One region of the Bradyrhizobium sp. ORS 86 genome, then DNA from elsewhere that is predicted to be linked to it. Evidence: riboswitches for the same ligand, from Rfam matches in the RefSeq annotation. Region 1 holds a riboswitch; the other holds the start of a gene.

Region 1 (5,072 bases):
CTTTGAGGGCGAGTTCTCTGGTCCAAGCACCAGCCTCGCCGGCAAGGGGACCCTTAGCTATCAATGGTAAGAGTGCATCGTCCGACACACTGGCGGCTGCGGCAGGAGCGGCAGACTACCGAAATGCCATCAAGTGAATTAGGCCGCTCGCCGAAAGCAGAGCTCGCGAGGTCGCGGGTTTTGCGATGCACCGAACCTGCGCGGCGCTCATGCCATTATAACAAGCACAAACAGCGGTCCCTCGTGTCGGTGGTTGCGTATGACTCCCTCCCTGGGCACCAAAACTACGCTTTTCCACGCTGGAGCACGATCTTCGTGCGGCTATCTCGCCGAAATAGATGAGTCGGAACTCGCGGACTGCACCGTAGGTGCATTCGCTCCGCCTTAATGCGTCAGAAATGGACTTTCGTAGACTGCCGCAGGGCCAAGTTCACGTTCGATTTCCAGCAGGCGATTGTATTTTGCGAGCCGCTCACTGCGGGACAGTGATCCGGCTTTGATCTGACCCCCGCCCATGGCGACAGCAAAATCGGAAATGAACGTGTCCTCGGTCTCGCCTGATCGATGCGAGATCACGTAGCCCCAGCCGGCATCTCTGCACATCTGAACCGCCTTCATGGTCTCCGTGACAGTGCCGATCTGGTTGAGTTTGACCAGGACCGCGTTGGTCGCTCGGGTATCGATACCCTTCCGGATGAAACGTGGATTGGTGACGTAGAGATCATCGCCGACGATCTGGATTCGGTCTCCGCAAGCGGTCATCTGAAGGCGGAATCCCTCCCAGTCATCCTCGGCGAATCCATCCTCGATCGAAATGATCGGATAAGCCTCTAGCAAGCGGTTGTAGAGAGAAAGCAACTCGTCGCGTGAGAAGGTCCTATTGCCGGATTTGGCGAACACGTACTTGCCGTCCTTCGCGAAGGAACTCGCCGCGGGATCGAAGGCAAGGGCGATGTCGGTGCCGGGGCGTAGCCCCGCTTTGCGGATCGCAGCGACGATGAGCTCGCAAGCCTCTTCGGTCGTCCTCAGGTTCGGCGCGAAGCCCCCCTCATCACCGACAGCGGTCGAGTGACCCGCTTCATGCAGGAGCTCGTGGAGCGCGTGGAAGGTCTCGGCTCCGTAGCGGGCGGCTTCCGCGAAGTTTGGGGCGCCATGGGGCACGATCATGAATTCCTGGAAGTCGAGCGAATTCTGCGCATGTCGGCCGCCGTTGATGACGTTCATCATGGGGACGGGGAGCCTTGTTGCCGAAGCGCCGCCCAGATAGCGGTAAAGCGGCACACCTGCTGCCGAAGCCGCGGCGCGCGCGACAGCCATCGAAACGCCCAAGATCGCATTCGCGCCCAGCTTGCTCCTGTTTTCGGTGCCGTCGAGCACGATCAATGTCGTGTCGATTGGTTCCTGGGGGAAGGCAGCCATCCCCATGAGGCGGTCCCGAATGATCCCATTGACGTGAGAGACCGCCTGTAGCACGCCTTTGCCGCCGTACCGCATCATGTCGCCGTCGCGCAACTCCAGCGCTTCGTTGCGTCCAGTCGAGGCGCCGGACGGAACGGAAGCGGTGCCGGCGTCCCCGTTGTCGAGCCTTGCCGTGACGCGAAGCGTGGGATAGCCGCGCGAGTCCAGAATTTCGAATGCATCGAGAGCTTGGATGACAGCGGTCATGTGGCTAATCCCGGAAAATGGTTGAGAACTCGCCGATCACTTCGAGATAGAGCTGACGCTTGAACGAGACGGCGAGCTTGGGAAGTTCGTCGACGCGAACCCACCGCCACGCATCGAATTCCGGGTGATCGGACCCGAGATCGATGTCAGCGTCAGTGCCGCGAAACAGCATCACTAGCCACCTTTGCCTCTGGCCCCTCCAGCGTCCTCCCCATTTCTTGCGGGCAAATTCTTCCGGAACGTCATACTCGAACCAGCCCTTGCTTTCGGCGATGACCTCGGCCTTGTCGCTACCGATCTCTTCCTTGAGTTCGCGGAACGCAGCCTGTTGCGGTGTCTCGCCGTCGTCGATCCCGCCCTGCGGCATTTGCCAGGCTTCATCCCTCAGATCGGCTCTCCGGCCAACGAAGACCTCGCCCCGTTCGTTGAGCAGCACGATGCCGACGCCCGGCCGATAGTCGTCGCGCGCTCTGCGCTCCACCGGAGGCGCACTATTCATCTTCGCCTCCATCATCGTCCGAACTCCACGTGAGCGAAGAGGGCGCGGAATTGTCGGCGTGCATCGATTGCGAACTTGCTTCGGCCCGGTCGCGTGGCATCTCAAGCGACAAGGAGCGTTCGAGTGCCGCTTCCTGCGCGCGCAACCACTCAAACAGATCGCTTCGTTGGCCGCCGAGGGGGCGCGCCCATCGCAAGTTCTTGAACGGCGTAGCCTCCGGTCCGGCCCACCAATACTCCTTCGTGACCATCAGCGACCAGCCGCGGCGACCTGGCCGGGACAAGGTGAAGATCTCGATGACGATTCCGTGTCTGGAGCTCGAAAAACTATGGCGCTCCCGCTCGAATTCGACGCCATCATGCGTCCAGCGAGATCGTTTCATGCCCGGATTCGTGCTGGTTATGAGGAGGTCGAACATCCGGAAGAATGAGGGGCGCGCCAAGCTTCTCACGGCTCTGTGCCTCGATTTTGGAGGGGGGGCGCAGAACGCGCAGACCTTCGTGGCGGACACGGAAAGAGCTGCCCCTCGGCGCCCCGCTTGAGAAGATCGACCGCAACACTTGAAGGGATCGCCGGGCATTATTGCCTCCTACCGCCAACACGGCGCACGGTAGGAGTCATCAGCCTCGCGGCGGTTTCGGGGGCACTCCATCCCCGTCGATGTCGTGGCCAAATCTAGCCGCACCCTCCGCTTTGAGCAAGCAAGCGGAGGCTGGCTGATCGCTCATTGACTGGAACCGGATCGGACGTATTATTGTTAGCAATGTTGGCGATGGAGTTCGCCTGAACCGCCCCGAAGGGCTGATGACTCCTACCGAAGCACGGCTTTGGAGGAGTTTTGTTGTGTCTTATCCGCACACCCAATCACCGCCTACGGCCCAGCCTGACGGGCGTGAACGCCTTCCAAGCGTGCCGGGTGTCGTACTAGACGTCCTCTTCGATCGGCCCGAGGACTCTACAACTGCTGCGGAAGGTGCAGCGCCTGAATTCTTCGTTGATCTGAACCTGGATCAGGTGGTGGCCGCGATAACGGCCGGTTTTGAAGAGTACGCCATCAAGCCTTTCTTTCACGTCCCGCTGCAGCGGGTTGAAGCCGTTGAATATCGTCACGAAGTTTTCCGCGATCTCGAAGACCCGGCTCTCCTCGACAACATCAGACACTTCTCCAAGCGAATGAGGGATGCCCGGATCCGCAAGGCGCTATCGGCCAAGCTCTACGACCGATTTCACAAGGAGATGTGGTTTCTCCACGCAATAGAGATCTACTGCAATGCGATCGATCAATTGGCGACGGATCTGACGAGATCTCAGATGAAGTCCCGAGCGCTCCTGAGCATTCGCGACTATCTGACCAGCTACATTGCAGACGACAATTTCGTTGCTCTCCGCGATGAAGCCAAGAGCATCTCAGACCAACTGTCCCAGGTCAGGTACAGCATCTTGATACGCGAGGCCTCGTTCACGGTTAAGAACCTCCAGGACGAGCCGGACTACAGCGCGGAGGTCGAGAAGACCTTTGCGAAATTCAAGCATGGCGCCGCCACCGATTACCGCTCGAAATTCAACGATGCGCCGGAGGACATGAACCACATCGAAGCCAAAGTGCTTCAGTTAGTGGCCCGCCTCAATCCCGAGCCGTTTGCTCGCCTGCTGGCGTTCTGTGCTCGGCACGCCGAGGTTCTCAATAGGGTGGTCGTAAGGTTCGACAGAGAGATCCAGTTCTACCTCGCTTACCTGAATCACAAGGCCCGGCTCGAGCAGGCCGGACTGCGGTTTTGCCTGCCTGAGGTCTCTGACAATTCCAAACAGGTGCGTTGCCGCGAGGGATTCGACCTTGCGCTCGCGCTGAAACACGTCGGTGAGCAGAAACCGGTTGTCGGCAACGATTTTGATCTGTCGGGCCGGGAGCGGCTCATTGTGGTGTCCGGACCCAATCAGGGCGGCAAGACGACCTTTGCCCGCATGGTCGGCCAATTGCACTATCTTGCAAGCCTGGGATGCCCGGTCCCGGCGCGAGAGGCCAAGCTTTACCTGGCCGACCAGATCTTCGCGCACTTCGAACGCGAGGAGAAGGTCGAGAACCTCCGCGGCAAACTGGAAGACGACCTCGTTCGGATCTGCTCCATTCTGAAGCGGGCGACCCGGCGCTCCATCGTGATCTTGAACGAGATCTTCACCTCCACGACGATTCGGGACGAGACGTTCCTCAGTCAGAAGGTCATGGCGAAGCTCGCGGACATGGATGTGCTTGGTATCTGGGTCACGTTCGTCGACGAGTTGTCGACGTTCGGTCCCGAGACCGTTTCAATGGTGAGTACGGTTGCGCCAGACCAGCCGGCAGTCCGCACGTTCAAGATCGAGCGGCGGACTGCCGATGGCCTGGCTTATGCGATGGCGATCGCCCAGAAATACGGTTTGACGTATCAGCGCGTAAAGGAGCGCATCAAGCCATGAAGGCGTTCCTGCAATTTCCGGACCGCGATTTCGACCCGACGCTGCTGCTGTCGCGGCGAGATCGATCATATGCCCGGCAGAAGGAGCCTGGGCTGGATCTCAATCAAGCATTGCCCTGGAATCAAGCCGCCCTGAACCAGGATCTCGGACTTGATATCCTCTTGAACACGATGGCCGGTGGTGACGGTTTCCTGTTCGAAGTGGCTTTGATCGGACTGCTCAACGGAGTTTGCGACCTCGACGTCATCGGATATCGCCAGGACGTGCTGCGAGACTGCCTGCAGCACGAGCCGACTCTCAGGCGGGCATATGAGATCGTCGTCGAGGCTCTGAAAGCTGAAAGAAAGCACTATTGGTCGCCGATGTCGCGCTACCCTGCCGGCACCCTGTCGCATGCCGTCGAAATATTGGACATCTTCGTTCCGGCCTTACGGAAGCTCCGGGCCTTGGCCGA
Region 2 (5,072 bases), 1.9 Mb from region 1:
GAGGTCGCCGTGATGGCGACCACGCTCGCCGGGCTCGATGGCCTGGTGTTCACCGGCGGCATCGGCGAGCATGCCGTCGAGGTCAGGCAGCAGGTCTGCGAACGCCTGGCCTGGCTCGGCGTGCGCCTGGATGCCTCAGCGAACGGCAAGGGGCAGCAGCGCATCGCGGCAGCGGACAGCCGAGTCGACGTGCTCGTCATCCCGACCAGCGAGGAGACCAGCATGGCGCGGCACTGCGCGGCGCTGCTGCGTTCGCGAGTAAAGCCGTAAAATTCCGGTAGCGTCCGCGTTCGTCAACCGATAGTGGAACAACGCATCGTCGAACTTGTCTACATGAGTAGACAAGTTAAAGTGTCATCGATTCCTTTTAGATTTACTGCAGCAATGGCCAAGTCATCCAAGCTGGTAGCCGCGAAGCGCGGCAAGGTTCTTCTGGTCCGACGCCGATCCGACGGTTTGTGGATGTTCCCCGGCGGCCGCAGACGCGCTCGCGAATCCGGGAAGGATTGTCTCAAGCGCGAGATCAAGGAGGAGCTGCCAAAGCTCAAACTCGGCAGGCTCAGCCTCTGGAGGGAAGTTAAGGCAAGGAACAAGCGCTCTGGCCGCAAGATGAGCGACGCGATCTTCATCGCCAAGTACGCCAAGGGCAGGCTCGCCATTGGCGACAAGAAGGAGATCGACCGCGCAGTCTGGCAGAAGCCCCGGGGAGTCCGCCTGACGCCGACCTCACGCTATATCCGCGACCGCCTGTTTCCAAGGAAACGGCGGCGCCGGAGATAAGCCGCGGCATATTTAGAGCATGACACGTCGGTCGCTTACCGATCTGTCAGCTCGATGAACGCTCGCGTGAAGCCAGGCGAATGGCACGGCCTTTCGCGGACTTTGCCTTGGTGTGTGCAACCACGACGCGGCGGCCCTTGCCGAGCCGGGCAGCTTCCGGCGTTGCCTTCTTGAGCAGGATCGCGACCCGCTTGCGCACGCGGCTGGCCGCAAGTCTTGCCGCCAGTTCGGCCGACTCCGCCTTGCGGATGATCGTGGTCACGCCGGGCGCGGCCAGTGCCGAGACAAAGGCGACATCCTTCGCCTTGGACAAGCCGCCGACCCCTTCGCACGGCGCTTCGCGTGGCAGGTCGACGCGGATTGCAAGCCTGTCGGCATCCTCGATCCAGTCCTCCGCCTTGGTTCCGGTGATCATGCGGACATAGTCGCGGGTCTCGCGCGGTAAGTCGCTCTGCTTGGCGAGCCACTTCTGGATGCGGCCGGCGCCGGCGTTGTAGGCGGCAGCCGCAAGACCGAGATTGCCGAAATCGTCGCGCAGTTTGCGCAACAGCTTTGCGGATGCGGGCAACGCCTTGAACGGATCGAAGGGATCGTCGAGGCCGACTTCCGCGGCCGTCTCCGGCATGAACTGCGCAACGCCCTTCGCGCCCGCGTGGCTGACCTCGTTCGAGCGGAAGCGGCTCTCCTGCCAAATCAGACGCGCAAAGAACGCGACGGGAATCTCGCTCGCCTCGGCTGCTTGACTGAGGGCGTGACAGAACGCATCGATCGCGGAAGCCTGAGGCTTGAGCTCAGCTTGCTGCGGCTGACTCTCGGCGGGCCCTTCACTCTCGACCGTCGCACTCGGCTTCTCGCTGGCAGCCGCGCTCTCAATGAAGAGGGCCGCGAACGGGACGGCATCGGACACCGAATGTCTTGAGACAGGCGAGGCTTGAGTTGTTGGGGCGTCACTTGGGACGGGGTTTGGCGAACGTTCGAAATCGAACATCAAGGCGAGAAACGCGGCCAGCACCGCGACGATGAATCGCATTTGCTACGGAGGACCTCGATTGTGCTGTGAGCTGGGCGCAAATGCACTTCCGATAACGACTTTTTAACGGGTCGATTGGGGCGAAGCTGCGATCTTGCTTGTTCCATCGCAGGATCTCCGCGGTTACACGTGATGGAACTTCGAAGCTCTCCGTAGCTTTACGGAATGATCCACGCGTGGGATGCACGATGTTTCGGTCCCTTGCCGTTGTCCTCCTGCTCGTGTCGGCCGGGCCGACGGTTGCGGCACGGCTCGATGCCGCCGCCATCAATGACGCGGCAGCCCCGCCAGCAAAGCCGCCAAGCCGCGACCAGATCAACGCGTCCGTTGCCAAGCTCGAAATTCTGCTCGATCGCGCGCATTTTTCCCCTGGCGAGATCGACGGCAAGCTTGGCGAGAATGCACAGAAGGCGCTTGTGGCCTTCGCCGAGGCGAATGGATTGTCCTTCGACAAGGCGGTCACGACAGAGCTCTGGGACAAGCTTGCCGCTGTCAGCGATGGTCCTGCGATCGTCAACTACGAGATCGCCGAGGCGGACGTGAAAGGACCGTTCCTGAAGAAGCTGCCGGCAAAAATGGAGAACATGAAGAGCTTGCCGGCTCTGAACTATACCAGTCCGCGTGAAGCGCTCGCCGAGAAATTCCACATGAGCGAGGCATTGCTTCAGGCGATCAATCCCGGCAAGAAGTTCGACAAGGCCGGCGAAACCATTGCGGTCGCGAACGTTCTCCAAACCGGACATTCGACGCCGGTCGCACGTGTCGAGGTCGACAAGACGCGGCAGACGGTCAAGGCGTTCGACGCCAAGGGACAACTGCTCGCGTTCTATCCCGCGACGGTCGGCAGCGCGGAAAAGCCGACGCCGACCGGTACGCTGAAGGTGACGGCGATCAACAAGAATCCGATCTATCGCTACAACCCGAAATACCGCTTCAAGGGCGTCAAATCGAGGAAGCCCTTCACCATCAGGCCCGGTCCGAACAATCCGGTCGGCTCGATGTGGATCAATCTTTCTGCCGAGGGCTATGGCATTCACGGCACGGCCGATCCCGGCAGGATCAGCAAGGCGGCCTCGCATGGCTGCGTGCGATTGACCAATTGGGATGCGCATGCGTTGGCTGCCGTCGTCAAGCGCGGCACGCCCGTGACCTTCCTGGATTAGTTGTGCGTCACAAACGTCGATAACCCTCGTGGCAAGGAGGCAGAACGCGCGTCTCGGGACGATGCCTCGCCTCGCGATGACGGCCACGTGCGCACAACAACAACGCCGCCCGCTTGAAATACGTGCGAGCGGCGTTGGTTCTAGCCCCAGGAAGGTGATTGCAAAATCCCGGTATCTATAGGTCTACATACCCCCGCCCAAGGTTCATGTCCCAAATGGGCTATTCCTGGATATTGCGACGCGGGACTGTCAGGGCACCATCCCTGTCGGCTCTGCGGCACCGCGAAGCCGAAAAAGCGGCCGGGTTTCGGGAAGGTGCCCGGACGATCGGCCCTTGTGTTTGTCGCGGTCGCGCTTACTATCCGAATAACGGGGATGGAGTCCCCCAAAAACGCCGGACCGGCTGATGACTCCTGCGACGCTGCAACGCGAGCAGGAGGATCCATGCCCCACTCAGCACGTCCATTCTTTGCCCAGAGTTTCGCAACAAGACCGCAGAAGTCACGCGACGTCATCGCGCGGAGGCCGTCATGACGAGCATGTGGGCACTCGCGGCGCTGTGGCTCGGCTTGGCGTTGCTCGCCAGCCTGCTGTCGATTTGGCTGCGCATCTCCACCGCGCTGTCAGAAATTGTGGTCGGCACGATCGCGCAGCTTGTCATCGATGCGATGATTGGCTCATCAGTGCTTGGTACCGACGAATCCTGGATCAAGTTTCTCTCAGGCATCGGCGCGATCGTGCTGACGTTTCTCGCCGGAGCCGAACTCGACCCAACCATCTTCAGGCAAAAATGGCGGGAGGCGGCCGCAGTTGGCCTGGTGAGCTTCTTCGTTCCGTTCCTCGGTTGCGCGGCAGCGGCGCGCTATCTCCTTGGATGGGAGATCATGCCGAGCTGGCTCGCCGGCGTCGCAATGTCGACGACCTCGGTCGCCGTGGTCTATGCGGTCATGATCGAATTCGGCTTCAATACCACGGACTATGGCAAGACGGTGCTTGCCGCCTGCTTCGTGACCGACCTCGGCACCGTCGTCGCACTCGGTCTCATCTTTGCACCCTTTAGCTGGAAGACGCTGGTCTTTCTGGGAGTCGGCGCCGTTGTTTTCGCCATTCTGCCTTGGCTCACGCCGCGCTTCTTCCGTCTCTACGGTAATCGCCCCTCGGAGCTCGAAACCAAATTCCTGCTACTCTGTCTGTTCGGCATGGGGGCGCTCGCAACCTGGGCCGACAGCGAGGCGGTGCTGCCTGCCTATCTGATCGGCATGGTGCTGGCGGGCACGGTCGGGAAGGATCACGTGCTGGTGCGTCGGCTTCGCACGCTGACGTTTGGATTGCTGACGCCGTTCTACTTCATCCGCGCCGGATCGTTTGTCTCGCTCCCGGCGCTGGTGTCCGCACCGACGGCCTTCGTGTTCTTCCTGCTGGTGAAGATGTCCACCAAGATCGCCGGCGTCTTGCCTGTCACGAAATTGTTCGGCTCTCCGCGGAGGGAAGCGATGTACACAACGCTTCTGATGTCGACCGGGTTGACCTTCGGGACCATTTCGTCCCTTTATGGTCTCTCGCACGGGATCATCAACCAAAGCCAGTATTCGGCGCTGGTGGCCGCTGTGATCGGAAGCGCGGTGATCCCGACGATCATCGCGAACGCATTCTATCTTCCCTACCACTTGCTCCCTGACGTGCGCCTGAAGCAGGCGGCGATGCCGAGGCCCGCCAACACGCCAATTCCGGAGCAGGCTGAATAGTCGGAGCGCCCGAAGACGGCATGACCGCATCGCGAAGCGCGCCAGCGTCCGCCACTCGCTGCGACAATTCGACCCGACGGCGCGATCACAAATTCACTCAAGAGTGCATTGATATATGGAACACGCAAAACGCGAGTATCAGCTATGCGCGTTTTCCAGCCCTGCTCGCACACTTCTGACACGTTTTCGCTCCAAGGGTGTCAAACGAAAAACAACAACCATGATCCTGCGGGGCTGCGTATGCGGCGAACCTACGACAGAAGAAGAGTCATTTCGCTGTCATGTTCTCCATCATCAAAATCTTCGCTCACACGTCCTCGCAGCGCGACGACGCTGATATCCTTCTTGCTTGCG

The links. A riboswitch is a leader RNA that binds a small molecule or an ion and turns the genes downstream of it on or off. The one in region 1 is predicted to bind fluoride.
Region 2: it holds a riboswitch for fluoride, as region 1 does, so the genes downstream of both, P6U25_RS13435 (cation:proton antiporter) here and P6U25_RS04880 (hypothetical protein) in region 1, are expected to answer to the same signal.

What each region holds. Positions count from the first base shown of each region.
Region 1 covers NZ_CP120699.1:1,075,049-1,080,120, forward strand. Annotated here, with positions in the region: gene P6U25_RS04865 (autotransporter-associated beta strand repeat-containing protein) at 1-70, shown strand, start outside; gene eno (phosphopyruvate hydratase) at 385-1,665, opposite strand; gene P6U25_RS04875 (RNA pyrophosphohydrolase) at 1,670-2,164, opposite strand; gene P6U25_RS04880 (hypothetical protein) at 2,157-2,546, opposite strand; fluoride riboswitch at 2,769-2,829, opposite strand; fluoride riboswitch at 2,924-2,985, shown strand; gene P6U25_RS04885 (MutS-related protein) at 3,008-4,618, shown strand; gene P6U25_RS04890 (MutS-related protein) at 4,615-5,072, shown strand, end outside.
Region 2 covers NZ_CP120699.1:2,985,442-2,990,513, reverse strand. Annotated here, with positions in the region: gene P6U25_RS13455 (acetate/propionate family kinase) at 1-270, shown strand, start outside; gene P6U25_RS13450 (NUDIX hydrolase) at 385-780, shown strand; gene P6U25_RS13445 (lytic transglycosylase domain-containing protein) at 827-1,810, opposite strand; gene P6U25_RS13440 (L,D-transpeptidase family protein) at 1,999-2,973, shown strand; fluoride riboswitch at 3,336-3,396, shown strand; gene P6U25_RS13435 (cation:proton antiporter) at 3,504-4,718, shown strand; gene P6U25_RS13430 (hypothetical protein) at 4,970-5,072, opposite strand, start outside.